2 regions of the Lentibacillus daqui genome follow, and region 1 is predicted to be linked to the other one. Evidence: a T-box and tRNA genes for the amino acid it is inferred to sense, from the RefSeq annotation. Region 1 holds a T-box; the other holds one or more tRNA genes.
What was found. A T-box is a leader RNA that pairs with one kind of tRNA and senses whether it is charged. The one in region 1 lies ahead of proS (proline--tRNA ligase), so its partner is inferred to be a tRNA-Pro.
Positions count from the first base shown of each region.

Region 2: it has a tRNA-Pro gene. The T-box ahead of proS (proline--tRNA ligase) is inferred to sense a tRNA for this amino acid. The anticodon was not compared.

Region 1 is NZ_CP114176.1:493,421-510,473, reverse strand. Features, by position in the region: gene O2S85_RS02695 (TRAP transporter permease) at 1-1,839, opposite strand, end outside; gene O2S85_RS02690 (TAXI family TRAP transporter solute-binding subunit) at 2,069-3,079, opposite strand; gene O2S85_RS02685 (AI-2E family transporter) at 3,651-4,679, shown strand; gene O2S85_RS02680 (CC/Se motif family (seleno)protein) at 4,827-5,102, opposite strand; gene O2S85_RS02675 (LytS/YhcK type 5TM receptor domain-containing protein) at 5,271-7,013, shown strand; gene O2S85_RS02670 (LytR/AlgR family response regulator transcription factor) at 7,013-7,747, shown strand; gene O2S85_RS02665 (carbon starvation CstA family protein) at 7,953-9,770, shown strand; gene O2S85_RS02660 (YkvI family membrane protein) at 10,137-11,177, opposite strand; gene O2S85_RS02655 (DUF47 domain-containing protein) at 11,347-11,964, shown strand; gene O2S85_RS02650 (inorganic phosphate transporter) at 11,978-12,976, shown strand; gene O2S85_RS02645 (DedA family protein) at 13,159-13,773, opposite strand; gene proS (proline--tRNA ligase) at 13,921-15,318, opposite strand; T-box leader at 15,432-15,666, opposite strand; gene O2S85_RS02635 (HAD family hydrolase) at 16,017-16,652, shown strand.
Region 2 is NZ_CP114176.1:882,775-899,827, forward strand. Features, by position in the region: gene O2S85_RS04650 (AEC family transporter) at 1-400, opposite strand, end outside; gene O2S85_RS04655 (MgtC/SapB family protein) at 579-1,262, shown strand; gene O2S85_RS04660 (C1 family peptidase) at 1,417-2,751, shown strand; gene O2S85_RS04665 (Rpn/YhgA-type helix-turn-helix domain-containing protein) at 3,202-4,080, shown strand; tRNA gene O2S85_RS04670 (tRNA-Gly) at 4,405-4,480, shown strand; tRNA gene O2S85_RS04675 (tRNA-Pro) at 4,485-4,558, shown strand; tRNA gene O2S85_RS04680 (tRNA-Ala) at 4,576-4,648, shown strand; gene pcp (pyroglutamyl-peptidase I) at 5,004-5,654, opposite strand; gene O2S85_RS04690 (DUF979 domain-containing protein) at 5,667-6,620, opposite strand; gene O2S85_RS04695 (DUF969 domain-containing protein) at 6,625-7,329, opposite strand; gene O2S85_RS04700 (hypothetical protein) at 7,687-7,977, opposite strand; gene O2S85_RS04705 (plasmid pRiA4b ORF-3 family protein) at 8,376-9,038, shown strand; gene O2S85_RS04710 (SulP family inorganic anion transporter) at 9,220-10,488, opposite strand; gene O2S85_RS04715 (diaminopimelate dehydrogenase) at 10,694-11,680, shown strand; gene O2S85_RS04720 (GlcG/HbpS family heme-binding protein) at 12,047-12,466, shown strand; gene O2S85_RS04725 (mandelate racemase/muconate lactonizing enzyme family protein) at 12,801-13,910, shown strand; gene O2S85_RS04730 (amidohydrolase) at 14,157-15,251, shown strand; gene O2S85_RS04735 (hypothetical protein) at 15,661-15,873, shown strand; gene O2S85_RS04740 (amidase) at 15,866-17,053, shown strand, end outside.

The sequences.
Region 1 (17,053 bases):
GATCACTAATCCTAGCGCCGATAATGTAATGTCCGGATAGACAAGTAATAGACCTGCAATAAACATGATAATTCGTTCGATCCAATTGACCGACTTGACGTAATAACCAATCATGGCAGCACTTATACTTGCCATCCCAAGCATAGCTGTAATAATTGCGATTGATACATTCCATACATTGGCATCCCCCTGTAATAACAGAATCGGTTGCGTAACAAACATATATGGAATAATAAACGCAGCGATCGCCAGCTTGACGGCGGTTACCCCCGCTTTCATTGGATTGGCACCAGCTATTCCGGCACCAGCGTAAGCCGCTAAACATACTGGCGGAGTAATATCCGCTACAATTCCAAAGTAAAAAACAAACATATGCACTGCAATTACTGGCACATCAAAAGCCAATAATGCCGGTGCAGCCATTGTTGCCGTAACAACATAGTTAGCTGTTGTAGGCAACCCCATTCCCAGAATCAGACAGGCAATCATCGTAAAGAACATGACAAGGAAAAACTGATTATGGGCAAGTTCAATAAGTCCACTAGCAATTTTCGGCCCTAATCCGGTAGTTGTCACTGTACCGGCAATAATTCCTGCGGTTGCACAGGCAGCAATAACTGGAAGCGCTGACCTAGCGCCTTCTTCCAGCATTTTAATAATTTCCTTAAAAGGCATTCTTGTACTTTTCCTAAAGAAGCTAATAATAAAGGCTGCCACAATTGCAAACAATGCCGCATATGTTGGGGTTTTCCCAATTAATAAGAAACCGACAATCGCAATCAGAGGAATGAATAAATCCAATCGTTTTGCAAGGTTTTTTAGTTTAGGCAGTTTTTCCTTGGGCAAACCCATTATGCCCTGCTTCCGCGCCTCAAAATGCGTGCCCATAAATACACCTGAAAAATACAGGATAGCCGGGATGATCGCAATCACAATGATCTCATTGTACGGAACACCCGTGTAAGCTGCCATAATAAATGCAGCAGCACCCATAATTGGTGGCATAATTTGTCCCCCGGTTGAAGCGGATGCCTCAGTGGCAGCCGCAAAATGCGGTTTAAATCCAGCATTTTTCATCATGGGAATGGTGAAAGATCCAGAACCAACCGTATTAGCAACGGAGCTACCGCTAACCATTCCCTGGAGTGCACTAGCCGCCACTGCAGCCTTTGCCGTACCACCGGTGTATCTACCAGTCAGCTTTAAGGCAATATCATTGAAAAATTGACCAATATTTGTTTTTACCAGGATTACACCGAAAAATAAAAACAAATATATGTAGGTAGATGAAATTTGTATTGGAGTGCCGAAGATGGAGCTTGAACTATAAAACATTTCCGTTGCTAGCGTTGGCCAATCCTTACCTGAATGGCCAATAACCGGAATATACGCACCAAGAAGTCCATAAAGCAAAGCTACAATCGCAATAATGACGATCGGCAGCCCAACTACTCGCCTTGTTGCCTCCAGTAATAACAATACACCGGCAGTTGCTACAATTTGATCAAATGCTGTAAATCCAAAAATAATTGCTTCGTTAATTAACCGCTCGTAATTAAATAAAATATAAAAATTCGCAAAAAGTGAAGCTAGTGCTAATAACGCATCATACCAAGGCACGCCCTGTCGCTTGGTCATTGACTTTTTGATAGGATAAAGCAGATATACCAAGCTTAACCCTGCACCAAGATGGATAGCTCCTTGAATTAGGGATACCTTTGAACCGTAAAATGCTGTATAAAGTTGAAATATGGTCAGTGCTCCACCGATGATTAAGGTAATCCAGCCCCAGGGACCCAGATTGGTTCGAAAGGCACTCTCCTTATCATACTTGGCCATTAATTCATGCTGATCGATTTCTTGTGTGTTAGATGTGTCAGACAATGTTATCCCTCCGTTCTTAACATTTCATTTTAGTCTAACTCCAGCGCCTAGCGGCCGTCTCTGCTTTTTGAGGTTAAAGAACCGGACAAGCGCTGTCCGGTTCTTTATGATTAGGTAATTAATTAATTTTAACATGATAACCTGAACAGATCCGTGTCAATTATCTACATGCTGCTAGTCGTAATTATTCTCCAATACCTTCCTCATCAAAATATTTTTGTGATCCTGGATGAATTGGCAAATCTTGAATCCCTGTCATAATATCATCCTTAGTAATGAGTTCTGCTTGTTGAATAGACATGTCACCGGCATTTTCAACAAGTGTTTTAGTCAGTTGATAAGCAAGGTCATCACTGATTTCACTTTTTGATCCAATTAATATTGCCATAGCTGTAGCAGTTTGTACAGGCTCATCTAGCCAATCATATGTGTCGGCTTCTACTGTATATTCCTCGTAATCACTATTATCCGTGACTTCCTTTAACGCATCTCCATCAATATCAAGTAATTTTACTTCTTTTGTCGACGCTTGCAATTCATCGGTGGAAGAAGAAGGAATACCGACCACTTCAATGGAAGCATCAATTGTGCCATTTTGCAATTTATCCTTTGCATCACCAAAGCCTTCTTCAAACGCCTCATAGTCGCCATCTTCAATACCATAGGCCTTTAAAACCAGCTCGGCAGCCGCACGTGTCGCGCCACCTGGAGGGCCAACTGCAATCTTTTTGCCTTTCAGATCAGCAATCGAGTCAACTCCAGCAGATTCCATTGTCGCAACCTGGATGGCTTCCGGATAAAGAGCGCCAAGTACAACAACATCATCCATATCCTTTCCTTCAAATTCACCAGTTTTATTGATTACATCAAACATGGTCGTATTCTGAGCGATACCTAGTTGGAAGTCACCTGATTGAATTTTGGCAACATTCTCCACAGACGCCCCTGATTCAACCGAACTTATATCTAACCCATCTACATCAATATTTTTCTTCCAAAGTGTTGCCATTTCACCGCCAAGTGGATAATAAACACCACCAACGCTCCCGGTTCCCAGTGTCAGGCTGGTTTTTTCTTCTTTTTTTCCACCACTGTCGGAGCTGGAGCTGGAACCTTTTCCACTCTCACCGCAGGCGGTTAAGATCATACCAGCAGCAAAAATAAGAACAGCTAGCAACAATACCTTCTTTCTCACGTGAATTCCCCCTTATTTTTTATTTAAAGCTCATTATCTTATACTCTTATATAATGCGCTTTATGATAAAAATAGTTTTCTAATTTGAAAACGCTTTAGTACATTTTACCTTCTTTTTGGATTATAATCAAGTATTAGGAAAATTCCAATCCAAGCAAAAAAAGTAGACCTACACTAGTAAACTGCTACATGTAGTGACTTCTTTTTCCACAAAATCCTTGACCCCAAAACTGTTACGGGAAACATGTAATTCCATAAAGCATATAATGGGGTGAAAAAGATTACAAATATTAATTCATCCATTAGAGTATGTTCAAAAAATCTGGAACTTTTTATCCTTTTGAACACGCACTAGTAGGAATATATGCAAAAATAAAGTAAGATGGTGACAGGAGTATTTGACAAGTCTCGTGGGTTTAAAAGATAAAAGTAATTCAAAAACGTCTAGTTCCAGCAACTGTCTTCACAAGGTTAAATGGTGCCTCAGGCGAACCCCCTATTGTGGTTGCCATTTACCTGTCGAGGTTGATCAAAATGCTTGTGCTTTTTTATATGGGAGGAATAATAGTCGATGGGTGACTTAACAGGCAAACTTTTTCAAAACAAAGGGATAAAAAGAGTAGTTATTTTTGCTCTGATTGTCTTCATTTTATATTTACTTCGAGGAATGATGAATTTAATACTGCTAACGTTTATCTTTACCTTCTTAATGGATCGATTATCCAGTATCATTTTAAAAAAGATCCCGATGAATCGGAGAATTATTATTATCGTACAATATGTTCTGATTGTCGGATTATTGTCTTTTGGAATCGTGAAATATTTACCAATCATCATCTCTGAAATTTCACAGTTAATTAAGCAGTTAACAGACTTCTATACGCAGCCACAGGATAATGTGGTGATTGATTATATTGTGACGTATATTAAGGAAAAGCAAATTGCCGACTACTTTCATCAAGGTGTAACATTTTTATTAGAGTACTTTTCCAATATCGGCAAATTTGGTTTGCAGTTGTTGCTGGCCCTTCTTTTAAGTTTGTTCTATTTATTGGAAAAGGATCGATTAATTGATTTCACAAAAAAATTCAAGGACAGCAAAATAGCTCCTTTTCATGAAGAAATTGAATACTTTAGCAAAAAATTCGCAGCTACCTTTGGAAAAGTGATTGAAGTACAATTTATTATTGCGATTGTCAACACCGTCATCACAACAATTGCCTTATCATTAATGGGTTTTCCACAGTTGTTTGGGTTGGCCATCATGATTTTTTTCCTGGGATTAATACCCGTAGCCGGGGTCATCATTTCACTTATTCCGCTCTGCTTTATTGCATACAGTATCGGCGGGATCATTCAAGTCGTATACATTCTCATTATCGTGGCTGTTGTACACGCATTTGAAGCCTATGTTCTAAATCCGAAATTGATGTCATCGAAAACAAACCTGCCCGTCTTTTATACATTTATTGTATTAATCTTCTCAGAGCACTTCTTTGGTGTGTGGGGGCTCATACTCGGTATCCCATTATTTGTTTTCTTATTGGATGTATTGGATGTCGTAACCATTGGGAAGAAAAACCAAATAAAAGAACAATAAGCTTAACTTTTGGCAAAAAACTCTCAGAATCGCGAAATGTTCTCCATATCTTTTGTTTGATTTCGACCATGCGCACATCCCTTTTAGCCTGATAGTTTGGTGCGAGGCAATGGCAAGTAAGTAATGATAGCTATGCCTCCCCGACTATCATTGTAGCCTGGTCGCGATCGATTTTAAGAAGCCAAAGCCTGATAAGGATAGTGTAAGGGTTTTTTCCGGGTTGATACTTTTGTGAATATAGATGTTTATGTTATCCATCCTTACCTTATGAAAATATCCAGTGTTCTTCGGTTTTCCTGGTACGGCGAGAACCTCTTGAACATTTGGGGCACAGCAAGTTTTTACTTCCAATGTTTTAATTGTTAGGTGACCGCCTTTTGATGCAATCCACTGCCTGGATGCATCATTTAATTTTACCTCCATCTCTATTCCCCCCCCCTGTTATCATCATACATGAGGATTCAAGGAGTTTCAATTATTACTAAAGTCAAATAATATTGTATTCTCCTTTTTGAACATGCACTTTATCACTGCAGAGACTATTCTCATGGAAAAATGATGTGCTATCATAAAGAAATAGGACAAGGGGGTGTGCGTTTGCTGGATCTATTAGTGACAATGTTGGAGCGAGTCGGGGTTATTATTGCGGTAGCGTTCATTTTGACGCGGTTGAATTTTTTCCGTGCCATGCTCCGTCACGACCGGTTAACATGGAAGCAAAAAGGCTTTGCCATGCTGTTTTTCGGATTTTTTGGTATCATCGGCACGTATTTTGGTGTTGCTTTCGACATCGGTAATTTGAAATTCGCCAGTGTCAATTGGTCCCTGGCAACCGATGAGGCAATTGCCAATTCACGGGTTATCGGTATCGTAATTGCAGGTTTGCTTGGTGGCTGGCGGGTTGGACTTGGTGCGGGACTGATAGCAGGCATACACAGAATGACACTCGGCGGGTTCACTGCACTCTCTTGTAGCACAGCGACTGTTGCATCGGGCTTACTGGCAGGTATCTTTTACCGTCGTGAAAAAGATCTCACACTGCCAATGGCTTTTGTTATCGGTGCTTTAGCTGAAACGATGCAAATGATAATGATCATACTTATCTCCAAACCGTTTGAAAAGGCACTTGCACTTGTCGAAGTGATTGGCTTACCAATGATTGTGGCAAATGGGATTGGTACTGCCATATTCATGCTGATCATCCGCAGCGTCATTAGCGAAGAGGAAAAAGCATCAGCATTACAAGCACAAAAAACACTGAGTATCGCTGAGCAGACGTTACGTTATTTACAACAAGGCATGACCAGGGAATCCGCAAAGGCTGTCTGTCAAATTTTATTCCGAGAAATCCACCCAGCAGCGGTTGCAATTACCGATCACACCCATATTTTGGCACATGTCGGAGTTGCCAATGACCATCACAGAGCAGGCAATCTTTTGCAAACCCATTTAACAAAGCAGGTGATTGAGCATGGCAGGCTTATGGTGGCAGGTAAACAAGCCATCGATTGCAAACAAGATGATTGCCCGCTTGAAGCAGCGATTGTAGCGCCATTGAAGCAACGGGGGGAAACGGTCGGCACATTGAAATTGTACTATCAATCGAAAAAAGAAATAACGGACGTGGAAAAACAGCTGCTCCAAGGCTTGAGTTCGCTACTGAGCAATCAACTGGAGTTAGCGGAAACGGATTATAAGCTAAAACTGGCAAAGGAAGCAGAAATCAAGGCATTGCAGGCACAGATCAGCCCGCATTTTCTATTTAACGCGTTGAATGTCATTATTTCTCTTGTTCGCATCAATCCTGACCAGGCAAGAAAGTTGTTAACATCGCTTTCGACATTCATTCGGCAAAACTTGGAAGGGACTACAGTTGCTTTCGTATCATTGCAACAAGAATTGCTTCATGTCAAAGCATTTTTGGAAATTGAAAAAGCACGGTTTGTAGATAAGCTGCAAATTATTTATGATATTGATGAGACAACAATGAAAGCAAAAATTCCACCACTCACATTACAACCGCTTGTTGAAAATGCTATCAGGCATGGGATTAAAAATATGGATAAAGATTGTCTGGTGACTATATCCATCAAAGACAACGGCGAAGATATCTTAATAAAGGTGATGGACAACGGAGCCGGGATGTCAAAGGAAATGTTGGAAAAAGTCAGCAAGCAATACCTAACTTCCAGCACCTCTACAGGTATGGGACTATACAATGTCAATCGTCGTTTAACGATGACATTTGGTAACGATGTTCGTCTGCATTTTACGAGCAGGCCACATAAAGGAACCACCGTTTATTGCAACATTCCAAGAGAGAAGGTAACATGATGAACGAACCAATCAAAGTACTGATCATTGACGATGAACGATATGCCAGACAGGAACTTGCTTTTTTACTGGAAGCATATGAATTCATTGATGTCATAGGGGAAGCTTCCAATGGCGAAGATGCTGTTGTTAAAGCGTTGCAGTTGCAGCCGGATGTCGTCTTTTTGGATATGGAAATGCCGAAGATCCCGGGGCTGGAAGTTGCAAAATCACTACAGGATATGAAGAAAGTCCCTTTGATCGTGTTCGCGACAGCCTACCCACAATTTGCAGCAAAGGCTTTTCGACTTCCTGCAGTAGATTACCTGCTCAAGCCCTATGATGAATCCGAACTCGCAGAAACTGTGACCAGGATTCAAAACCGCCTGCAACCCGAAACAGCAGAATCATCCCGTTCAAACAGTCTGAAAAAACTTGCCATAGAAGTCGATGGCGAGATAATTTATATGCCAATAGACGAGATATATTATATTTTCCGTGACGAAAAAACAACAAAAATGATTGCCAAAACAGGTGAACTCGATTTGCGGGTACCATTAAAAGATTTGGAAGAAAAGCTGAAGAACTATGCCTTTTTTCGCATTCACAAGAGCTATTTGGTCAATCTTGACTATGTTCATAAGCTGTCCCCCTGGTTCAATGGTGCCTACCAATTGGAAATGGAAAACAGAAAGGAAAAATTGCCCGTCAGCCGAAACTATGTGAAGGCACTTAAAAATCGGCTGGCCCTATAGCTTGATGAAAAGATCATCCCAAAATAGTACACAAAATTGTCAGATCTTCAGATGCATGTTGTATCCATTTGTTTGCATGTTGGCCAGCGTTTTTAACATGTTATGAAAAAGTTGAGCTCAATCTATCAGAATCTTGTATAATGTGTATACGCATACAAACACAAGGACTTTCCTACATTGGGGAAAAGAAGGGAGAGATAACAAAATGAATTCGGTTTCAATCGTGATTGGATCTATTTGTATACTATTGATTGCGTATCGATTATACGGGACTTTTATGGCATCCAGGGTGTTAAAAATAGATGCATATGAGAAGAAAAATGTTCCGACACCATCCCATAAATTAGACGATGGCAGAGATTATGTGCCAACAAATAAATGGGTTACCTTTGGACATCACTTTGCGGCAATAGCTGCGGCTGGTCCGCTGGTTGGGCCAGTTTTGGCAGCACAGTTTGGTTATTTACCATCCTTGTTATGGCTTCTGATTGGTGCAGTCATTGGTGGAGCAGTTCATGACCTTGTTGTCTTATTCTGTTCGATGAGAAGGGACGGTAAATCGTTTTCGGAAGTCGCCAAGGATGAACTTGGTCCTGTTGCAGGCTTTTGTACGGGCATGGCCATGTTATTTATCATAACGATTACAATGGCTGGTCTTTCATTAGTTGTGTTAAATGCACTGGAAAGAAATCCGTGGGGAACTTTTGCAGTAGGCATTACCATCCCTATTGCAATGGGTGTTGGATTATATCATAAGAAAACTGGAAATTTAAAACTTGCCACAATAGTTGGTTTTGCCTTGATTATGCTGGCGGTCATATTTGGACACTATTTAAATGGCACCTGGCTGGGGGATTTGTTAACTTTCGACAGTCAAACGCTAGCAATCATTCTGCCAATCTATGCTTTCTTTGCTGCAGCTTTGCCAGTTTGGCTGTTGTTACAACCACGTGATTATTTGAGTACTTTTATGAAAGTAGGGGTATTTGCAGCACTTATTATTGGGGTTATTGCTATCAATCCTTCCATTAAATTCCCTGCTTTTACCGAGTTTTTAGGCGGCGGTCCAGTCGTTGCCGGTCCGGTCTGGCCGTTTGTTTCAATCACAATCGCCTGTGGTGCAATATCAGGATTTCACGTGTTCGTTGGATCAGGAACAACACCAAAAATGCTCAATCGCTGGAAAGATGCGAAACCAGTTGCATTTGGGGCTATGCTGGTTGAATGTGCAGTAGCATTAATGGCTTTAATTGCAGCAGTTTCGCTAGAGCCGGGAGATTATTTCGCCATCAATTCCACTCCTGATCAATATGCTGAACTCGGAATGCAACATGTTCACTTGTCAGAGCTGGAAAATGAAGTAAACATGGATTTGGAAGGTAGAACCGGCGGAGCAGTTACGCTTGCTGTAGGTATGACATATATTTTTAAAGCAATACCATTTTTTGCAAATATAGCGGCATACTTCTACCAATTTGTCATTTTATTTGAAGCTATATTTATTTTGACCGCTATTGACGCGGGGACACGAACAGCACGTTATCTTATTCAAGATTTTTTGGGCAACTTTATCAAGCCATTGAAAAGGATGGACTCTATTCCGGCCAATGTTGTTGCTAGTGCACTTGCTTGTTTGGTTTGGGGCTATTTGTTATATTCTGGTGACATCAGTTCTGTATGGGCACTGTTCGGTGTGTCGAACCAATTAATGGCATCGATTGGACTGATTATTGGAGCGACAGTTGTTCTTAAAATTGCGGATAAGCGGTGGTATATGCTGACATGTCTCATTCCGCTCGCTTACTTATATGTAACAGTAAATGTAGCGGGGTACTGGATGACCAAAAATGTTTACTTAAATCCTGACGATCCGGGATATAACGTAGTAAACGGTGTCCTATCCATTATTATGCTTATATTGGGTCTGGTTATCATTATTGCAGCGATTAAGAAATGGTCGCAGTTATGGAAAATTCCACAAGCTGAATTAGTAAAGCAATCTGATTCAGAAATTGCTTCATAGTGCGTGTTCAAAAAGGAGGATAAAAAGGACCGAGAAGTTAGGCGGCGTAGCTTTTGGCACCGGAGTGTACATAAAAGGTACATGAGGAGCGGAAAAACAAGCCAACAAGTTCTTCAAATGAAGGCCGACTATTGGGCAATTGTAACGCCACTTTCAGAACCAGAAATTAACGAAGAAGATTCATAAAGACAAATCAGGTGGCAGAAACTTTATGCTTCTGCCGCCTGTACTTGTACCTATACCCAATTGGCACGAAATATTGGTTTTAAAACAATATGACTTTATTTAGAATCTTATCATCATCATTCATGATATTTCTTGTAGCACTTTTAAATTCATTTAATGCTTTACCAACTGATTTCCCCATTATTTCGCGGGCATTTTTTTAAATAACAAAAATAGAAGAGCAAACAAACTCATGTATCCCAAAAGTGGGTACAATACAGTAACTAACTTTCCATACCCCGCCTGACTTACCAGAAATATCACAAATAGGATCATCAAAACAGTGTGATGATAACGGAGACCAAATGTTGCCTCCAATTGCCGACTTATCCCAAAAACGTTTCCGATAACAGAATTGAAGATCTCTCCATAAATGACAAATAAAAACAAGATATGAATAACGGTTCCGAAGCGTATGACAATCTCAGCCATCGGAATCTCGTATAAAAATGTTTCTGGAAAGGCAGATAATGAAAAATGATTCATTAATAATAAGAAGAATAGAACCAGCCCACCTAAAAACCCTCCCCATTTAAGAATACGCTCATCACGAATTTCATTTCCAAGTGGTACAAGCACGACTTGTGCGGTCATGATATTAAATGCAGAATATGTAAAAGGAGAAACCGCCCACGATGAACCTGCCAATGTTTGCTCCGGAATGACCAGCTCCAAAAGCTCATGCGGATGTTGATCAAAAATAGCCAACGCCACAAACAGACTGAAGATAATCATGATCGGAACGGTGTATGCGTTGATTGCAAAAATTCCTTTCAAACCTTTCAATATTACGATATAACAGAGTAAGAGCGTAACAATAATCCCAACTTGAAAAGGAATTCCAAGCTGTTCATGAAAAACAGCCCCAGCACCTGATAACAAGACGGAGGTAACGCAAACAGTAATTATAAAAATGAGTAGATTAACAACTTTACCAATCCTGGCACCAAATAAATATGCATTAAATTCCCGAAATGAATAAGCTTGAATCCTGGCTGAAATGACCATAATCTTCATACCAGCCACCATAAACAAAAATCCGCTCACGGCAATACCCAACGTTCCCAAAACCCCATTTAAACTAAAAAATGTAACGATTTCTTTCCCCGATGAAAAACCTGCACCGACAACTGATCCAACATATGTTGCAGCTAAAATGAATATAGAAACCCGTTGATTCATTATCCATTCACCTCATCATTATTTTTATGATAATGAAGGGAATAAAAGGACAAGCTTTTATTAATCTGACAAAAGTTTGTATTTTTCGGTAACAATATTGTTTTAGCCGACAATATTTGATATGATATGCTAGGATTTTTTCCGTGAAATTTCAACTGGAGGTTATGAAATGTTCAAAAAAAAGGCAGACAAATTTTCGCTCTACCTGGTAGATTTTGCACATCATTTGGACAAGTCAGCGGATTTTTTAGTGAATTACAAGGTGAAAGACCCCCTGACTTTAAAGGAATTCGCTGACACGATCAAACAGTATGAGTCAGAGGCAGACGACAAGGTGCATGAGGTGATCAAGGATTTGAGCCAAGCCTTCATTACGCCGATTGAGCGAGAAGATATCATGCAGCTAACCATGAATTTGGACGATATCATCGATGGTATGGAAGAATTTGCAGCAATGATGGATATCTATCAAATCTTGTCCTCTGATCATTATATAGATCAATTCACAGCCGACGTATCAAAATGCACGAAAGAAATTTTAGCTGCCATGCAATTAATTGCTGACAACAGATTAAAAGATGTTGAACCGCATGCAATTAAAATTAAGGAATATGAAAGTAATTGTGATGATTTATACCGCGCGTCTTTAAGGAATCTTTTCCAATCAGAGAAAGATCCAATCAAAGTGATTCAATACAAAGAATTATATGAAACACTGGAAGAAATTGCTGACTATTGTCAAGATGTAGCTAATATACTCCAAAGTATAATCATGAAAAACGCGTAATTGAGGGATGAATATGGACATTCTATTGATAACCATCATGTTAATCGTAGTTTTTGCTCTTGTGTTTGACTTTATCAACGGATTTCATGATACGGCAAATGCCATTGCTACTTCTGTTTCAACAAAGGCTTTATCACCTAGAAAAGCAGTTATGTTGGCAGCAGTAATGAATTTAATCGGGGCATTAACATTCACTGGAGTTGCCAAGACAATCACTAGTGGTATTACGAACCCGTTTGAACTGGAAAATGGAATGGTTGTAATTTTGGCAGCATTAATCGCCGCAATCGTCTGGAACTTGCTTACCTGGTATTTTGGGATTCCAAGTAGCTCGTCTCATGCGATTATCGGATCAGTTGTCGGGGCGGTTATTGCATCGACAGGATTTGCTGCTATCAACTTTATGGGGCTTACAGAGATTATAACAGCCTTAATAGTTTCGCCGCTTCTTGCTTTTGTTGTTGGGTTCATTGTCTACAAGATTATTAAAGCGATATTTAAGAATAGTAATTTGGCGAAAACAAATAAACGCTTTCGCATTGTACAAATTTTCACAGCTGCCCTGCAGTCGTTTTCCCATGGTACCAATGATGCACAAAAATCGATGGGTATTATTACGATGGCACTGATTGTTGGAGGTATGCATGACTCTATTGCAATCCCGTTTTGGGTGCAGCTTTCCTGTGCCATCGCGATGGGGCTTGGTACATCTGTCGGCGGCTGGCGGATTATTAAAACAGTTGGCGGCAAGATTATGAAGATTCGTCCTGTCAATGGTGTAGCTGCAGATTTAACAGGTGCAGCCGTCATATTCGGGGCAACGGTTATTCATTTGCCCATTAGTACGACACACGTTATTTCTTCTGGAATATTAGGTGTTGGTGCCTCCCATCGTATAAAAGGCGTTAATTGGGGCGTCGGTAAACGAATGGTCATCACCTGGGTTATCACGCTACCGGTTACTGCTACCCTTGCAGGAATATTTTATTTCATTTTGAACTTGTTTTTATAAAAAAAATCGCTTGGTTTCCAACTCTGGTAACCAAGCTTTTTTGATCACATATTATTAATGCTATAAACTAAACAACTTTAACTAAAAAGGCGTCTATATTCGTTCAATCCGCTTCAATTCATAAGACCTACGACGAAGAATGATAATGCATCAAGGGTGTGTGACACATTGCAATTAGCAGGCTACCGTTTATTATTTATTTTCTTCCAAATCAATAAACCGATCAAACAAACCACTCCGACCCCAATAAAGATGTACGTTATGGTTGAATATGCATCCATAAACTGAAGAATGTCTGTCCATGATTCACCCAATACAGCACCTATTAGAATAAGTATAACATTCCATACTACGGTACCAATCATCGTAAACAGCAAGAATAACCAAAATTCCATATGAGACATACCCGCCGGAATCGAAATCAGACTTCGTACCAGCGGAATCATCCTGCAAAATAGTACAGTCCAATAGCCATACCTGTCAAACCACTCGTCCGCTTTACGAATGTCTTCTTTTTTAACCCGAATGATATGCCCCCATCTACCAACTATTTTCTCCATTCGTTCTACATCAATAAGTTTACCAATTCCATAAAGAATGATCGCACCGAGTACCGATCCGGTTGTCGAGGTTATAACAACCCCCATAATGGTCAATGAAGTTGTTGTCGTCATAAACCCGGCAAACGGGAGAATCACCTCTGATGGTATCGGAGGAAATAGATTTTCCAAAGCCATCATGAACAAAATCCCCACATAGCCGAATTGCTCCATTATATCTATTACCCATGTTTGCATGATAAACCTCCATAATGATGGATTGTCCATTATTAATAATACTCTAATAGTATAGTGGATATGTTTGTCTTTTTATAGAGGTAACGCTCTCCCGACTGGCGGGTGAAAAAACCGAGCGACTTGGCAGCGCTCGGTTTTTTCATCTGATTAATATGCCTTTGCCCAATAAACAAGTTCTTTCGCTTCTTTTCCGCAGCAGACGCAAGTATCGGCAACTTTTTCCTGTTCAAATGGAATACAGCGGGAGGTTGCTGATGTTTCTTCTTTAATTTTTTCCTCACATGCGGTATCGCCACACCACATCGCTTTAATAAATCCTGGTTTCTTTTCAAGCGTTTGTGCAAATTCTTCCATGTTCGTTGCTACCGATGTTTCTTCATTACGATGGGTTAATGCCTTATCGTATAACCCTTGCTGAATTTCTTCCAATAATGCCGGCAGTCGGTTCTCCAGTTCATTTAGCGCAACGAATTCCTTTTCACCCGTATCGCGGCGAACAAGAACGACTTGGTCTTTTTCGATATCTTTTGGACCCACCTCAATTCTTACCGGGATCCCTTTCATCTCGGATTCATTAAATTTCCAGCCTGGCGTCTTATCACTGGCATCGATACCAACACGTACGAGATTTTTCAACTGGTCGCGCAAATCATATGCTTTATCCAACACACCTTCTTTATGCTGGGCGATTGGCACGATGATTGCCTGCGTTGGTGCAATTCTTGGTGGAATCACTAGCCCACGGTTATCGCCATGAACCATGATCAATGCGCCCATAATACGGGTGGACATGCCCCATGATGTTTGATGGACAGGCTGCTGGGTTCCCTCTTTATCCAAATAACGAATATCGAATGCTTCGGCAAAACCAGTTCCTAAATAGTGTGATGTTCCCGATTGCAAGGCCTTTCCATCATGCATCAGACTCTCGATTGTTAATGTATATTCAGCTCCGGCAAACTTTTCCATTTCCGTTTTCCGCCCACTGATTACCGGAATTGCCAAATAGTGTTCGCAGACATCCCGATAAATATCGAGCATTCTGGCTGTTTCTTCTTGTGCGTCTTCTGTGGTTGCATGGCATGTATGTCCTTCTTGCCATAAAAATTCCGATGTGCGCAAGAATGGGCGGGTTGTTTTTTCCCAGCGAACGACATTGCTCCATTGGTTATACAGCATTGGCAGATCACGGTAGGAATGAATATTTTTTGCATAATAATCACCGAACAACACTTCTGAAGTCGGACGAACACAAATCCGTTCTTGCAGTTCTTCTTCACCACCATGCGTTACCCACGCCACTTCCGGAGCAAAACCTTCAATATGATCCTTCTCTTTTTGCAGCATACTTTCCGGAATAAATAATGGAAAATAAACATTGGAATGCCCGGTCTCTTTAAATTTCCTATCCAGTTCATCACGAATATTTTCCCAAATAGCAAATCCGTATGGCTTGATAATCATGGTGCCTCTAACTGCCCCATAATCAACAAGCTCAGCCTGTTTCACCACATCCGTATACCACTGGGCGAAATCATCCTCCATTGCCGTTATTCTTTCAACAAATTGTTTATTCTTACCCAATCCAATTCACCTCTTTAAAAAATTTGGGACAACGGGACGGTTCCCTTGTCCCATAAAAAAACCTCGGAGCCCAAATAAGGGACCGAGGTTTGGTGGTACCACCCTTGTTGCAATCAAAAGTACTTTTCCGGCGTCTGATATCCGGCCTCTAACTTCTGTCTTGCCACTTTACTTGATAACGGTTATGAACCGCGCGTATCTTCGCGAACTCAAAAGGCAGGTTCCAATCATGTCTTTGGAAATTCGCACCAGCCATTTCCTCTCTGCTAAAGACATTCGCATTGTACTAGTCCTTGTCAACGTTTCATTTATTGTATGTCTTAATATATATGGATGTAAAGGCAATGTCAAGCCTTTTAATTTATAGCCTTTTGTTAACTGATACACCAATACTAAACGATAAAAATAGGGTCAGACAAGGATCCGATAGATAACTGTTAGTGTGGTGACGTATGAATAGTATTGACAGTTTTGACAATAGAGGAGAAAATTAAAATGTTAATATATTTTTTCATTGACAAGATGGATGATGACCATTCAACAAATGATCCAGATTAGTTAATAAAAAATATTTGTTATTTGACAAAAAATTATGAATCACTCCTTTCAAAATTCTTAAATTGGTAATATTTGAAGGAGAAAAGAAGGGATGAGTTGCTATGAAAGCTGTTATTTTTGACTTTGATGGAACCTTAGCGAATACCTTACCAATTTGTTATTATGCCTTTCAGAATGTCTTCAAGGAATTTGACAATAAAGACCTTTCTCCTGAGGAAATTAAAGCAATGTTTGGACCTTCAGAAACAGGAATTATTAAAGAAAACCTTACAAACTTCAATAAAGAGAAAGCCATTGAATTGTATTATGAAAAGTATTTAGAGAACCACTCTAACTTGGTCAAATATAATGCGGAAATTGATGAAATGATAAAGCATTTACGGGATAATGGTATTAAACTAGGGATAGTTACGGGAAAAGCCAGAAGGAGTTTAGATATTTCATTAAAGGCTCTTCAAATGGATAATTGCTTTGATGTCATCATAACAGGCGATGATGTTATGTGCCCAAAACCTCATCCTGAAGGTGTAATCAAGGCATTATCATTATTAGGTGTGGAAAATAATGAGGCTATGTTTATTGGAGATAGTGATGCAGATATTCAAGCAGGAAAAGAAGCAAATGTACATACGGTAGGGGTTAAGTGGTTGCAAGATTACCAAACTGTTGAATTTGAAATAGAACCCGATTCTTTTTTTAACAGCGTTAATCAGTTTGTTGATTTTATGCAGATATGATTCGCTTATCTTAGATTTATAGACCAAATACTGGTTACCTTGTCTCGTTAATGGGTGCGATTTTTTAAGATCAACAGTAGAAAATGATCAAACCCTGTTATAAAAGTTGCAACATATTTCACAAAGAATAAGAACCCGTTTTGATCAATCATTTTTCAAAACGGGTTCTTATTCTTATCGTTTAGCTTAAGATATAAATTTTCAGTATACTTCTGATCAAACTTTATTCCAACCAACAATTGGATTTCTCACTACCCACTTCCTAGACTGTTCAAGGAATAAAACGCTTGACGTACGCTTGTCATTCCTACATGTTTAGTGCACGAATTTCGCTTTTTTCCGGTAGTAACCCATATTATCAAATGTAACAAAGAAGAAAAAAGAATCGTCCAAGGATTACA
Region 2 (17,053 bases), 390 kb from region 1:
TATTTTGCAACGATTGAATCACCATAATAAAAATCGCATACGGTACAGCTGCCTCGCCTACGCTGAACAGCACTACTGGTAAACCATAATTACCTGAATTCATAAAACCTGTTGCCAGAATGGATGCACTCTCTGTATTTCGATCCCACTTGAAAATTTTTGCCAGGATTTTATTTAATAACACCATGACATAAAATAGAAGAAACATGAATACGAGTACGACCAAAAAGCCACGATCAAATTCTGCATCATATAAAGTAGTAAATACTAACGCCGGTGACAATATATATAAGGAAACCGCCGCCACCGATGATACATCCAACACCCGCATCCGTTGTAAAATAAACCCTGAAGCAAACACCGCCATAATTGGCAAAATTACACTAAGAAACAAACCCATCAACAAACATCTCCATCTAATCAAACTAAGGAATAGTGTATCATATTTGTGTTAGATGGGCAGACTGTGCAACTTGACTCACTCGTCCCATAACCTTTCCTTGTTTTTTTCAGATAAATATGGTTGAATTTAGGAATAAGAAAATTGAAATATCTCCTTTCAATGGGGTGAAATATCTATGTTTGATTATGAAATGCTATTACGGCTGGTGATTTCCGCAGTGCTCGGTTTGGTGATTGGGCTTGAGCGTGAGTATAAGGGGAAGCCGTTGGGATTAAAGACGTGTTTGGTTATTTCGATTACAAGCTGTTTATTGACCATTGTTTCGATTCAGTCGGCATACATATTTCCTGATTCGGATTATATTACGATTCGAATGGATCCGCTTCGTTTGGCAGCACAAATTGTTTCCGGTGTTGGTTTTCTGGGTGCTGGGGTTATTTTGCGGAGGGAGGATGACACGATTTCCGGGTTGACCACTGCAGCAATGGTTTGGGGTGCTGCTGGGGTTGGGCTGGCAACCGGTGCGGGTTTTTATGTGGAATCTATCGTTGGCGTGGTGTTGTTGATGGGCAGTGTGGAATTGCTTCCAGCGTTAAGTAATCATGTGAAGAGGCGATTTTTTCATTCCCGGGATTTGACTTTAAGAATTGGGGTGAAGGATCGGGGGGACATACCAGATGTGATTGCCAAAGTCGAAAAAGAAGTTCGTTCGATCAAAAAAATCCGGATCAAGGAAAGTAAGGACAGGCCATTTTTAATTGTGCTAAAGGTTAACATTACAGGGAAATTAAAAGCCACTGACCTGTATATGAAATTATCGCAAATCGAGGGCGTGGAGACGATGGATATCAGAGAATGAAGGCGGAAACAAAACAGGAAATGGTTAAACTGGAGCGTTTTTGTTTTAGCCCAAAGACAGACATTAAGTTAAACATGTCATTTATATTAAACTTTTGAACTATACTTCCAATAGGCATACAATAAAAATATATCATCAAGAGGGGGGAATCCAAATGTCCGAAAACATTTCCAAAGATATGATCAACGAGCTTTCAGAAGCTATCCATGATCACCCTGAAAGTGAAGTCATCATGCACGCCATCAAGAAAAACGGTTTTCAAGCTGCAACAGAAAATATGGCTTCATCCATCGAAATGAATCCAGTGTTTTCCGAAGAACTGGATACAGGTAAAGCGTTTAACCAGGAGCAAAGCGGTCGCTGCTGGATGTTTGCTGCGTTAAATACTTTTTCGCATAAGCTTAACAAGCAATTTAATCTCAAAGACTTTGAGCTGTCACAAAACTATGTGAACTTCTGGGATAAATTTGAAAAAGCAAACTATTTCTATGAAAATATTTTGGAAACAGCTGATCAACCGCTTGAGGGTAGATTGGTAGCTTGGTTGCTGACAACACCGCAACAAGACGGTGGACAGTGGGATATGTTTGTTTCACTAATTGAAAAATACGGTGTAGTGCCTAAAAAGGTGATGCCAGAAACATTTCATAGCAGAAAATCGAGCGAATTAAATCATCTGTTGAATGCAAAATTACGCAAAGACGCGATCCAACTCCGCAAATTACAGCAAGAAGGAAAAGATAACTTGCAGCAGGTAAAAGCCGATATGCTCTCTGAAGTGTATAAACTGCTTGTTTACGCACTGGGCGAACCACCAAAAACATTTGATTTTGAATATCGGGATGAAGCGGAGGTCTTTCATCGGGAACAAGATTTAACACCGCAGACATTTTTCCAAAAATATGTTGACGTTGATTTAAACGACTACGTGAGCATTATACATGCACCAACACAAGATAAACCTTATGGAAAAACCTACACGGTACAATATTTGGGAAATGTAGTTGGAGGTACGCCGATCAAATATCTAAATGTCGATATGGAGACATTGAAAAACCTCGCTATTCAGCAAATAAAAGATAAGGAAAGCGTCTGGTTCGGCTGTGATGTTGGGCAGGATTCCAATCGTAAAGACGGTGTCATGGATACGGCTTTGTACGATTATGAAAAAGCTTTGGGCTATTCTACAAAGATGTCCAAAGCCGAGCGTCTTGATTACCATGATGGAATGCTAACACATGCGATGGTGCTGACAGGTGTCAACCTTGTAGATGACAAACCTAACCGATGGAAGGTTGAAAACAGCTGGGGAGAAAAGGTAGGCAACAAGGGTTATTTCGTAATGAGTGATGATTGGATGGATGAGTATACCTATCAAGTTGTTATTAACAAGAAATTCCTTTCAGACCAGCTAAAAAATGCCTGGGAGCAAGAACCAATCGTATTAGAGCCGTGGGATCCGATGGGTTCATTGGCTTTGATGAAATAAACATACCATTTCGAGAATGAAAATTAGTGTAGTGGGGATTTATCACGCATTAACGGGCTGTAATAATACCCCCGCCTCTAAGCGTGAGTAAACATAAAACGTGAAAGGTAAACAGTCCGTATATTCCTGATTGCACGATGAAGTTTCACTTTATGCAAAAAAAGCTGGCAAGTATTCTATCGTTGCCGGCCTTTTTTGTATGGATCAATATGGTAAGGGTAATGGTAAAGCAACTTCAATAAATGCAGAAAAAATATTTTTTATTGTTGTACTAGCCCAGTTCCATTGAATGCCTGGAACCTCACGTATAAGTAATATTTTTGTCGGTAACTATAACTTTTTTGATGTATTATGAAAAAACGCTTGTTCTTATTTTTCTTTTCTGATATATTAAAAATAGATTTAGAACCTTGGCCTCCTACTTCATACCCTCGTAAAGGAAGTGCTGTATTGACAGTAACCACAGTAGTAAAAGAAGAATCCCCCGGCTACACCAGACATGACCAACTATTCAAACAATTAATCAACACATTTTTTGAAGAATTTTTGGAAGCATTTTTTCCTGACATTCATCACAATATTGATTTTCATTCGATCCAACCTTATCCGCAAGAAGTTTACACAGATCTAATCCAAGGGAATACAAGAAGACTGGATATTATCGTTGAAACGAAACTAAAGAGTACAGATACCGTCATTATCGTTCACATTGAACCGCAAAACGAAAAACAAGATAATTTTCATGAGCGGATGTTTCGTTATTTCAGTTTGATGTATAATAAATACCAGAAGCCTATTGTACCGATAGCCATATTTAGTTATAGCGAAAAGTGGGAACGTGATGAATATACGATGGAATTTCCGTTTGCCCATGTGTTAACGTTTCAATATTTGACGCTACACTTGCGTAAAAAGAACTGGAGAGACTATATCAAGTCTGACAATCCAGCAGCCGCGGCATTATTGAGTAAAATGGGTTATAAAAAGGAAGAAAAAGTACAGGTGAAAATCGAGTTTTTACGAATGATGACCCGAATGGAATTGGACCCGGCACGTGAGAGATTAATTTATGGCTTTTTCGAGACCTATTTAATACTGTCTGAAAAGGAGGAAGAAGAAATGGCGAAGGAAATCAAACAGTTGCCTGATGCGGAAAAAATAATGGAGTTACCGATTTCGTATGAAGAGCGTGGAATTGAGAAAGGGAAAGAAATTGGCAAAGAAATTAGAACCAAAGAAGTAGCACGTGAGATGTTGAAAAAAGGGATGTCCATTGAACTGATTGCTGAAGTGACCCGCTTGTCTGAACAGGAGATTAAGCAATTGTAAAAATTGTCGGATTGAATGTGATGGATCCAAAACATGAAGGCTAAGTTTTTGGATCCATCTTTTTTAAACCATTGGAACACTTGATGAAACCTGGTTGTCTAGGGGATACGGTGATTAAACACTATCCTCGTTTCTGCTTTTGGTTTTCCATTTTGAAACGTGCTCTCAAATCACATGCAATCTCTGGATTTATGTCGTTATTTTAATTTAGAGTCGAGATACTTAGGTGTATATCAAAACTTAAGTAATACCTAAGCATGCAAGTTGACATTTTTCATCATTCGTATTAATATTTTCTTTGTTGAAATCAATGCTTCTGATGCTGCGAAAGTAGTTCAGTTGGTAGAACATCACCTTCCCAAGGTGAGGGTCGCGGGTTCGAATCCCGTCTTTCGCTCCAAGTGCGGGAAGTGGCTCAGCTTGGTAGAGCGCCACGTTCGGGACGTGGAGGTCGCAGGTTCAAGTCCTGTCTTCCCGATTATTATAAAAAAATAAGGGGCCTTAGCTCAGCTGGGAGAGCGCCTGCTTTGCACGCAGGAGGTCAGCGGTTCGATCCCGCTAGGCTCCATCGATGAAAAGACGAAGGTGATATACTATCCTTCGTCGTTTTACCTTTATAAGTTTGCTGATTCTGCTTTCATTTGCTTTTGAGTCTTTAATGTTTTCCAAGCAACATTTTTTCATAATCTAAGGTTAGACTTCAATGGAAATGTAGCATCTGCACTTCATGTCTATTAAAGTGTACTACCTTTAGTGAAGAAGACCACCGCATGATTTGGAACGGATAAGACATAAAGCCGATGGGAAAGTTGAACGCTAGGGCATAAGGTCAATCTGATATGAAGGGAAATCACTTGAGTAGCTGATTATATTCCATAAGCATTGTCGGAAAAAGTCAGGACAAGAAAATCACCTTCCTGCCCCTAGTGTATCGCTCCACCTATTTCCCGAATATCCTCTTTTTCATTTGCGGCGGTGACGGCAGCAATTTCCAACCCACGGACAATCGTCTCCAGACTTAAACTTGGTGCATCTTTATCAGCGGTTTGTACTGGAATAAAGGGAATATGGATAAAGCCTCCACGTATTTTCGGAGCTTCCGTTGCCAGATAGTTCATCAATCCATAAAAAAGATGGTTGCAAACAAAAGTGCCGGCTGTATTGGAAACAGCTGCTGGAATAGCTGCTTCTCGCATGTCGCGAACGATCCGTTTGATCGGTAATGTAGACCAATAGGCCACAGGACCATCCTCGACGATTTGTTCATCTATTGGTTGTTTTTGCCTATTATCTGGAATACGCGCATCGTCGACATTGATAGCAACCCTCTCCATGGTGATTTGTGTACGGCCGCCAGCTTGTCCCACGCAAATAACGACATCAGGTTTATGTGTGTCAATAGCTTTTTTTACTGCATCAATTGATTCATGAAATACAGTGGGAACCTCTTGGGTAATAATCTCCAAACCCCCACTCAATATCTTTCCTTCCAATTGTTTCACTGCTTCAAGTGCAGGATTTATTTTATCATCGCCAAATGGATCGAACCCTGTTAGTAATACTTTTTTTACCATTGAAAAATACTCCTATCTTATTAATAAATACATCAGAATAATATTGAAACCGAGAACAATGAGTGCGGTTGGGGCTTGTACACGGATGACATGATTTTTATCCTTCAAGTCTAACAACGCTGCTGGAACAATATTGAAATTCGCTGCCATTGGCGTCATTAGTGTTCCGCAATAACCGGCAAACATTGCAATTGCCGCTATCTGGTTTGGATTCGCGTTAAAATTATTGATCAAAAATGGAATTGCTACCCCTGCTGCCATAACTGGAAACGCTGCAAAGGCATTTCCCATTACAAGCGTAAATAACGCCATCCCGATAAGAAAAACAAATACACCCCAGAATAATGAATGTTCAGGAATAACTTTGGTAACTACATCCGAAACAACTTCTCCAACTCCAGCCTTGTTAAATATAGTTCCTAACGTTGCTAGTAGTTGTGGCAATACTACCGCCCAGCCAATCGCCTCCAGAAGTCGTCGCGATTCTTTTATGGTTGTTCGTGGCGTACTTTTTGTTAACGCCATCGCGGTAATAATGGCGATGATACAAGCCAATCCTAATGCCACCAGTGTCGGGTTTTCCGGATCAAATAATACCATCGAATTAATTTTTATTCCGCCTAATAGTTTTGAACCTATTACCGTTAAAATCGGAATTAGTAACGCTGGCAAAAATAGTAGATTTCCTAAACGTTTGCGGCTAGTTTCTCTTTCCTGCTCAGTCGCTTCACCGTATTCACCTTTACGAAGCCCACCCATACCAACGATAATGACCATAATAATGACCAATACACCGATATAAAAGGGGGGTATCACTTTTCCGAATAATAGTGTAATGGCGTAAATAAAGTAGAACAACCCAGATTGGATTCTGTGAGTATTTGCTTTATCCATAAACGTATAAAATGAACAGCATAAACCTATGATTCCCATTATAATATAGATGAATTCAACCGAAAAGATCATGCACTCACATCCTTATTGTTGTTCCGTTTCGGATTTTTGCATTTTTAGGACTAAATTTCTGTTTCAGTTTTTTATCAAATCGATGAAGTCGAATCGAATGGACAATAAATGCAAAAATTGCTGTTGGAATGCCCCAGAGTGCCATCATAATTGGGTCTGAATCAATCCCATTTTGGTCAAAGAATCCTTTCATTAAAAGAATTCCACCGACTGCCACGAAAATATCCTCTCCAAAGAATAATCCAATATTATCAGCTGCTGCGGCATGGGCTCGAATGTCTTCTTTGTCCTTTTTAGGAATTTTTCCGTATTTTGCTTCTGCAGCTCCTTCAGCCATCGGAGAAATTAATGGCCGGACTGTTTGAGGATGTCCACCAATACTATTAAGACCGAGCGCAGCACCGATTTCACGAATGAGTAGATAAATATTGATAATACGCCCCGCAGTAGCAGCCTTGATTTTTGATACAAGTTTTGCCGCCTGGTTTTGTAGCCCGCTTTTTTCTAATAGCCCAATGACTGGTAGTGTAACGATTAATATCGACATATAACGATTCGTTGTAAATGCTTCACCGAACTGCGTAATAATGTCCGTGATTGATAATCCGCCAATAAGGCCTGTAATTAATCCTGAGACAGTTACTACAACCAATGAATTCAAACGGAACGCAAATCCTATCACAATTAAGGCAACTCCAATTAATACCATATAAAACCCGCTTTCTTAACGTAATTTTTTTGAAAAGTTTTATCTTATTCTACTATAATTCAACAATTACGACAAGAGTAAGAAAATGGTATTTATATAGAGCCTTCTTAAACGATTGTCTACTCAATAAAAAAGAAGAGTATTTACACAATGAAACAAACAATGAGGGTTCTTAGCTTCAGTGGGGTTAATGTGGAGCATGCAAAATAAGGGGTGTAATATGTCTTTAATTACTAGCGTGATAAAAAGGAAAAACAATGAATTTTTCATTTCAAAGTAACGTTAAGTGTCATATAATATCTTTGCAATCAACACTTTAAAAAATGGGGCGGAGAAACTATTCTCCGCCCCAAAACGTTATTCTTTATGTTTTTTTTCGTGATTTCCCCGTGCCTTTTTATATAGTTTTCCAGGTGCTTCGGAAGTTTTTCCGATTACGTCATTAGCTTTTCCGGCTGCACCCTTTAGAATTCGGCCAGAGGCATCGGTTGCTTTCCCGACAAGGCCACCTTCTCCGGAAACGGTTTTGATGATACGTCCAGCTGAATCAACAGTATTACCGAAGAGGTCTGTTGCTTCCTTGGAAGTGCTCTTAATGAAGTTATCTTTCTTTTGATTTTGATGTTTCTCATGCTTTTCGTCACTCATGATGTATCATCTCCTTATAGAGGTTCTTTAACAAGACTATGCAAAAACCTACAATAAAATTACAGTGAATTTAGGGTTAATATGAGGATAGGCTAGGATGGCTAAAAACAGGTATGGGATAAGGGAATATTCATAAGAATTAATGAAAATTGAATATGGGAGAAGGACAAGTCTGTAGATTGCTAGTTTAAAATTGGTCGTTAATGGATATACCATGCATAAATAAGGTTGTTCGTGAATAGTAAAAATGCCATTTTACCTATTGTGTTGAAGGGAAATATTTTTTAACGAGGATTTTTGATAGTATCAGCGGACAAGAGACTATGGTTATTACACGGGGTACATAGTGTTCTGAAACATTGAAATTCAGGCAATCCAACAGAAAAGAGGTAGTATAAATGAAGGCATATCAAATTAAAATCGAACTAATTGGCACTGACCCGTCAATTTGGCGTCGCGTTATTATGCCAGCGGATGCAACATTTAAGCGGCTGCATGATGTGATCCAAACAGTAACAAATTTTCATGGATACCATTTATATGCATTTGATTTGCCACAGGAAAATATAAGTGTGACCAACGATGAGGAAGCTTATCAGGAGCATAAGCATTTTATGAATAATCGGAAGGAAATCGAATTAAAGATGTATGAGAATGCTTCTCCTGAAAACATGGAGTTTGTGGATATGCAACTGGAAAACTTAAAAACAGTAGTCCGCAAGCCTTCAGGAATCAAAATTGATAAGTATTTGGAGAAATACAAGGAACTACCTTATCTTTATGACTACGGTGATGGTTGGCAATTTATTATTACACTGGAGAAAATTTTAGAAGATTACAAGTATGGGTATCCAATTCTGATCGATGGAGCGGAAACTGCACCTCCAGAAGATGTTGGTGGAATTCCTGGATATGAGGATTTTATTGAAGCTTATCGAAATGAAACCCATCCGGACCATAAGGATATGAAAGAATGGGCTAATGAACAGTTTTTCCGAGAATATGATCCGGAGTTTATCAATTACATGCTTAAGTCTATTAAATATAAGAAAAGTAAATAAACGATTGGTTTCCTGTCTTGCCGGTTTGGGTGAGACAGGGGATCCTTCTTCTTGGCTCACTTAATGTGTTTTCCTTCTCCCCATTTATAATATTTAAATAAGCCACTGAAACTAATTAGTGGCTTTTTGTGTCAATGGAGCCGGGGTAAAATTTCTAATTCAAGTCCACTTTTACCAAAAGCTAGGTTACATGCAATAGCTTTGTTTTGATAAACGTATACAACAGTGAAAGAAAAATACCAATCATTAATCCAACAAAAATATCAATCATTAATGTAGCGAGAAACGTTGAAAGCATAATGATCGCCAAGAAAGGCGCGTGTTTCAGATAATAACGCATATCCTTAACATTAATCAGGTTGGTGACTGCAACAATAATGACGGCAGCGAGTGTTGCTTTTGGTAAAAAATAAAATAGAGGAGTTAAATAAAGCAGTGTGATCAAGACAAATGCTGCCGCAACAAATAAAGAAAAATTGCTTTTAGCCCCTGATTGATGATTAACCGCTGTTCGCGAAATCGCTCCTGCCACTGGAATGGCACCAACAATGGAACTGGTTAGATTAGCTAGTCCCAACCCCAGCAATTCCTGATTCGGGTTCAGTTGTTCATTTTTCTTTGCAGCCAGTGTTTTGGCAACCGAATAGGATTCAGCGAACGAAATAAAACCAATCATGAAAGCAATTGGAAGTAATGATAAGAATGTATCAAATGTTGGAAGTTGCAAAGAAATACTTGGTAACCCCCGTGGGATGCCTCCAATGATTTGGACTCCTCTTTGCTCTAAATGGAAAAAATAGACGATAATGATTGATGCTACGATAACGATTAGTGGCCCTAGTGATGTATGAAATTTGGTTTTTAAAATGATCAGTAACCATAGACTGCTAAATCCAAGAATCACTGTGAAAATATTTACTTGGTGCAGGTGATAAGTGATTTCAAGAAGGTAATCGGCAATATTTTGAAATGATGCCAAGCTGACCCCCATAATTGCCGGAATTTGGGTTATCGCAATAATAACAGCGGCGGCTGACGTAAATCCACTGATTACAGCGGGTGAAATATAATCAAAAAAGGAACCAAACTTAATGAGACTCAACATCAGTTGCACCACGCCAACGATTAAGGTCAACAGAATGATTAGGGTGAAAAAATGTGACGAATGGGGCTTTACAAGTGCCGCAATACCTGTAAAGGCTAACAGGGATGCAATTGAGACCGGACCTACACTTAAATATCTTGAGTTACCAAATAAGGCATAAATTAAGACAGGGAAAATAGCAGCGAATAAACCAAAAACTACTGGCACACCGGCGATGACAGCATAGGCCATACTTTGCGGAATTAATAAAAAGGCAACCACCATCCCAGCGGTAAGATCATTTGGTAAATAGGAAAGATGATAATGGACAAGTTGTTTTAGTCCGGGCATTATTTTAAAAATCATGGGAAAAGCCTCCGAATAGTACAGGTATACTTGTACATTATTCTATTTATTAATAAATTATGACGCCGGCGAACAAAGACTTCACTGGTGATATCATCTACGGCATGTACTCCACAGTTTCTATTTGAATACTACCCAATGATTGCACATTACCCTTAAAAACGATAAAATATAAAAATAATCTGTTGTATCGGAGGTAGGATTGATGGGAGAAAAGATCAATGTAGGAATTGTAGGTTACGGTAATTTGGGAAAAGGTGCAGAAATGGCAATTGGACAACAGCCAGACATGGAGCTTGTCGCTATTTTTACCCGAAGAGACCCACAAACATTAAAAGTGAATGATCCAAACGTAAAGGTTTTACATATTGACGACGCGAAGGAATACCAGGAGCAAATTGATGTCATGATTTTGTGTGGCGGTTCCGCTACGGATTTACCTGAACAGGTTCCTGCTTTTGCAAAGATGTTTAATACGGTAGATAGTTTTGATACACATGCTAAAATTCCGGAATACTTTGCATCGGTGGATAAAGTTGCACAGGCAAGCGGAACAACCAGTATCATTTCGGTTGGCTGGGATCCAGGATTGTTTTCCATTAATCGCGTGATGTCTGAAGCAGTGTTGGCGCAGGGTAAAACATACACATTTTGGGGTAAAGGCTTGAGCCAGGGACATTCCGATGCAGTAAGAAGGATTGATGGCGTGAAGAATGGTGTACAATATACCATACCTTCAGAAAAAGTAATGGAACAAGTCAGAAATGGGGAAAATCCGGAGGCATCCAATAGCGATCGTCACACAAGGACATGCTATATTGTCCCAGAGGAAGGGGCAGATACAGCACGAATTGAGCAGGAAATTAAAACAATGCCGAACTATTTTGACGAATATGAGACAACCGTACACTTTATTACCGAGGAAGAATTGAAGCGGGATCATTCTGCCATGCCTCATGGTGGTTTTGTCATCCGGAGTGGACAAACCGGTGACGGCAACAATCAGATCGTTGAATTCAGTTTGAAGCTGGACAGCAATCCCGGGTTTACCTCAAGCGTGCTGGTAGCATATGCCCGAGCCGCCCATCGCTTAAATAAAGACGGGCAACACGGAGCGAAAACGGTGTATGATGTCGCACCAGGTTACATTTCACCGAAGACGCCGGAAGAATTACGCAAGGACTATTTATAAAACACTTAACACTTAAAAAGCCACTGACGATCAGTGGCTTTTTATTTGAGCACGTTCGTTCAACCAAAATGAACGATTTTGTTTAGAAAAAAGACCGTGGATTTTAGCTGCCGGGAAAGTCAACATTCGTTTCATCGGCTTTATCTATTTATATAAAGAATACCCTATCGATTTTGTTAGCAAAGTAGTGGACTCAATATGCGTGTGTCTCGAAATCTTTTAATAGTCTTTTTCCAAACACTCCAGCATACAATAAAAATGTTGCTTGTTTGCATTTGCAAAACGGCGGGAAACAACAAGGTAAAAGCGAAGCCAATTGTTTAGTCATTGGTTTACATTTGTATTTTTAAAAAGGAGGATGTTTCATTGGGGATTATTAATTTGGATGTGGCGAAAGACTTGATTGCTGGAGCAGAGGAAGAGGCTAAGAAGATCGGAGTACAAATGGTAATTACGGTGCTAGACGAGGACGGAAATCTGGTGGCAACCCATCGCATGGATGACGCTTGGCTTGCAAGTATAGACATTGCCCACAATAAAGCATGGACATCCGTTGCATTGAAGATGCCTAGCGGGGATTTGGCTGAGGCGACCGTTCCAAATGCTGAACTTTACGGGATTAATACAACTAACAATGGCCGGATTGTCGTGTTTGGTGGTGGTTTTCCTTTGGTGAAGGATGACAAAGTAGTTGGTGCTGTCGGTGTTAGTGGAAGTTCGGTGGCAAATGATGTCCAAGTTTCTGAGGCAGCAGTTAAAGTGTTTAACGAAAAATTTAACGCTTAGCATATAACCTTAGAACGCTAATATCAATGAGATTCAGTCAAACATCAACTGCAATCTGGAACCGGTAATCAAAACATTCATTTAAAAGGGATCCCGCTGTAAAATGGTGGGATCCTTTTGTATGTTATCCGAATAATAACATACGATTACATTCAACTAAGTAATATATGTTCTAATTATTAAAAATCCCTGGTGAACCAATTTTTTGCTCTGTTTTAAGGGTGTTATAGTAGAAAGATAGTAATTGATAGAAACCATTGACACGATCTGTGGTTTGGTATAGCTTGTAAATAACAACATGTAAACGGTGCATTTAACAAGGAGCTGAATATAGATGAAAATAAGCAAAGTAGATGTGTTTCAAATAGAATTACCACTAAAAGAGCCATTCATTATTTCATATACGTCCTTCGATGTGATGCCGGCAATCATTATTCGGATTGAAACGGATGAAGGGATTGTTGGTTTTGGGGAGAGTGTACCCGATGAACATGTCACAGGGGAATCAGTACATAGCGTTTTTGCGGCATTAAAGCATCAGTTGGTCCCCGCCCTGTTAGGAAAAGATCCTGGAAATATTCAGGACATCCATGCAATGATGGATCGGGAATTGGTACGTAATGGGGCTGCAAAAGCTGCGGTTGATATTGCCTGCTACGATATTTTAGGAAAATACAGCAACCTGCCAGTTTATACATTGCTTGGTGGCAGAAAAGAACAACAACCAGTCATCCCAAAAGTATTAAGTATTCTGGAACCAGAAGTACTTGCTGAACAAGCGAAGGCTGCGGTTGCAGAAGGTTATCAAGAAATTAAGATGAAACTCGGAATTGACCATACTAAAGATATTGCGCGAGTACAGGCTGTTCGTCAAGCTGTTGGGGACCGGGTGAAAATTCGTGTTGATGTCAATCAGGGCTGGCAAAGTGTACAGGTTGCCAAGGAGATGATCCGGCAACTGGAACCATTTCATGTTTCTTGGGTGGAACAACCGATTGCCCAGGAAAGCTTGTCCATGTTCAAGGAATTAAAGGAGGCAAGTTCCATTCCATTAATGGCTGATGAAAGTTTAGTAACCTCACAGGATTTGCGCACCCTTGTCGAACATCGGGCGGTGGATTATATCAATATTAAGCTGATGAAAAGTGGCGGCATTTATCCATCATACAAGCTTGCTACACAGGCAGACTTGTTTGGTATTAAGTGTCAAATCGGATCCATGGTTGAGTCCAGCATTGGATCAGCGGCAGGATTCCACGTTGCCTTATCTAAGCAAAATATTGTCTCAACCGAACTGTCCGGCCCAACTAAATTTTCAACCGATGTCGGTAATCTAGGCTATACCTTGCCACACGTGAATATAACTGATCAGCCAGGCCTGGGCATCACGGTGGACATGAACGCATTACAACAACTAGCCGTAAAACACAAAGAACTTAGCTAAAAGCTGGATACAAGTTATTTCGGCGAACTAGCTGGAGGCGCTGATAAAAGTGGTAAAATCGCCGATAAAGGAGCTGAAACCGCTGATAAAAGAGCTAAAACCGCTGATAAAAGCAGGAAAATCGCTGATAGAGGTTTTCCCACAATCAAGAACATCATTTGTTAATGGGATAGATACCAGTCAACCCTAACATATGAAAGAATGACTAACTAACCGGCTCTGGAAATGTTGATTGGAGGCAACACGATGCAAAAACAAGAATTACAGGCATTATGGCAACATTTGCATGAAAACGCAGAAGTAAGTTTAAAAGAAGTAAACACATCCAATTATTTGATGAACCACTTTAAAAATGCTGGATTTCAACCAGTTGCATTTCAGTTTATTCCCGGTTTCTATGTGGAAGTTGGCAACGGGCAGCCAAAAATAGGCTTGCGCGCCGATATGGATGCACTTCTGCAAGAAGTCAATGGCAAGTTACAAGCGAATCATTCATGTGGTCACGACGCGCATATGACGATTGTGACTGGTGTTATGCATCGGTTAAAGGGTATGGAGGATCAGCTGAAAGGAACGGTACGGGCAATTTTTCAGCCAGCTGAGGAACAGGGAAATGGTGCGGTTCGGGTCGTCAATGAGGGTGTTGTGGATGATTTGGATTATTTATTTGGTGTCCATGTGCGCCCCTATAGTGAGATCGATTTTCCGGATTGCGCGCCAGGTATTCAACACGGCGCGTGTCTATTTGTCAAAGGGAAGATTAAAGGTGTGGATCACCATGGAGCACGTCCACACGAAGGGGTCAATGCCGTAGAAGTGGGAACAGCAATCGTGCAACAGCTGCAACATATTCATACCGCTCCACAAATACCGGCGACAATTAAAATGACCAATTTTCATGCAGGCAATGATAATTTAAACATTATTCCGGGGGAAGCAACATTCGGCCTTGATGTACGTGCCCAAACCAATGATGTAATGGATAAAATGAAAGAAAAAATTCAAACCATCTGCAGTCATCTGTCATCCATTTATGATGTGTCAATTGAGATTTCGCTGGATGATGATGTTCCGGCAGCGATTATTAATCAAGAGGCAGAAGACATCATGCATCACGCGATTGTGGAAAGTTTAGGAAAACAACACACCCAACCAACGATTATTACACCAGGTTCAGATGATTTTCACTATTATACGTTAATGCGGCCGAACATCAAGGCGACCATGTTGGCACTTGGAGCAGACGTCACCCCGGGTCTTCACCACCCACAAATGACCTTTAATAAAGAAGCGATCGAAAACGGAATTAATATTTTGGTCGAAGCTTGCATAGAAGCATAGGGACGGTTTCTAAGTCTGTCCCTCTTTTTTATGAAGAGGAAAACAGCGGAACAACCGGATTAAATTACATTACCGAAAAAATGAATCGCCGTAAAAAGTGCAGAAACCGCCGATAAAAATAGATAAATCGCCGTAAAAATAGTGAAAACCGCTGTAAAAACTGCCAAACCTGCCGTAAAATATTTCATCATTTCATGTAGCAGGGTAAGTTCGCAAAGTAAGAAGAGAAATTTGCTGATCGTTATTTTTCCAGTAGTCTATTAACCATCCTTATCCTACCTACAACCTTCGCATATTTTCTTCGGACAGGACATAGATATGAATTGGTATGATGATTGGATAACTTATATAAAACCTCGTCTCATCAACATAGCAAATTTTCCTAACCAATCGTACTTGCATTATAATCATGGACAACGAAAAAAAGGAGCTGAATGGATTGGGTTTGTCGATTGAACAAATTTTGACAAGCAAAGGCATTCAAATTGGGGAGGGACATGTAAACGTGTTAGAATCCCGCTGGCAGGCATTAGAGGAATTAAAGGGAAATTTGGAAAACGCCAAGATAGACGATGCAGACATTGCGGTGCGGAATATCCCAGGAGGTGATCACGTTGAGTAATTCGTTGATCACGAAATCAGTTGAAGAACTGGCACCACTACTTGAAACAAGGGTGATTTCCTCGGTTGAACTAACTAAAGCTGTATTGGATCATGCGGAGACAAAAAACAAGGAGATTAATGCTTACATTAGTTTTTCGCGAAAAGAAGCGGTAGAAGCTGCTGAAAAGGCGGACAAAGAAATACGGATTGGCCATTATCGTGGGATGTATCATGGAATTCCCATGGCCATTAAAGATAACTTGTACATTAAAAATGATGTTACAACGATAGGTTCGAAAATCCACCAAAACTTTGTCCCGGACTATGATGCGACTGTTGTAAAAAAGTTGAGAGAGGCCGGAGCGGTTTTGACTGGAAAATTGAACATGCATGAATATGCTTGGGGTGCGACCACCAACAACCCACATTTTGGACCAACCAGGAACCCGCGAAATTTACAGCATATTCCTGGAGGTTCAAGTGGTGGATCTGGTGCTGCAGTTGCTGCTGATATGAGCGCTGCTTCGTTAGGCACGGATACAGCCGGTTCCATTCGTATTCCTTCATCAGCTTGTGGTATTGTCGGCTTAAAACCCACATACGGACTGGTCAGTAAGTATGGTTGTTTTCCATTATCTTGGTCACTTGATCATATCGGACCGATGACAAAAACGGTCAAAGATGCTGCGGGATTACTCGAAGTCATCGCCGGTTTTGATAAAAATGATTCGACTGTGTTAAATGTTCCTGTTGAAAATTATACCAAACAACTGACCGGTAATGTGAAAGATCTGGTTATCGGTGTAAATGAGGAATATTTTTTCCATCAGGTAGATGCAGAAATTGAAGCATTGGTTCGAAAAAATATTCAAAGGCTGGTTGATCAAGGGGCAAAAGTCGTCGAGATAAAAATACCCACCCTCCAATACAGTGAATGGGCAGAAATGATAACGGCTTTAACAGAGGCATCGACTGTTCATCATCGAAATCTAATAGAGCGTCCAGATGATTTTGGTGATGATGTCCGGCTGTTATTCGAACTTGGAGAAATACCGTCAGCAGTTGATTATCTTCAGGCACAGCAAGTAAGACGACAATTGAAACAAGATTTCCAAAAGGCTTTTGAAAAAGTCGATGTCCTCATTTTCCCAACGCTACCCATGTTACCGCCAAAAATTGGGGAGGATGATGCAGAAATT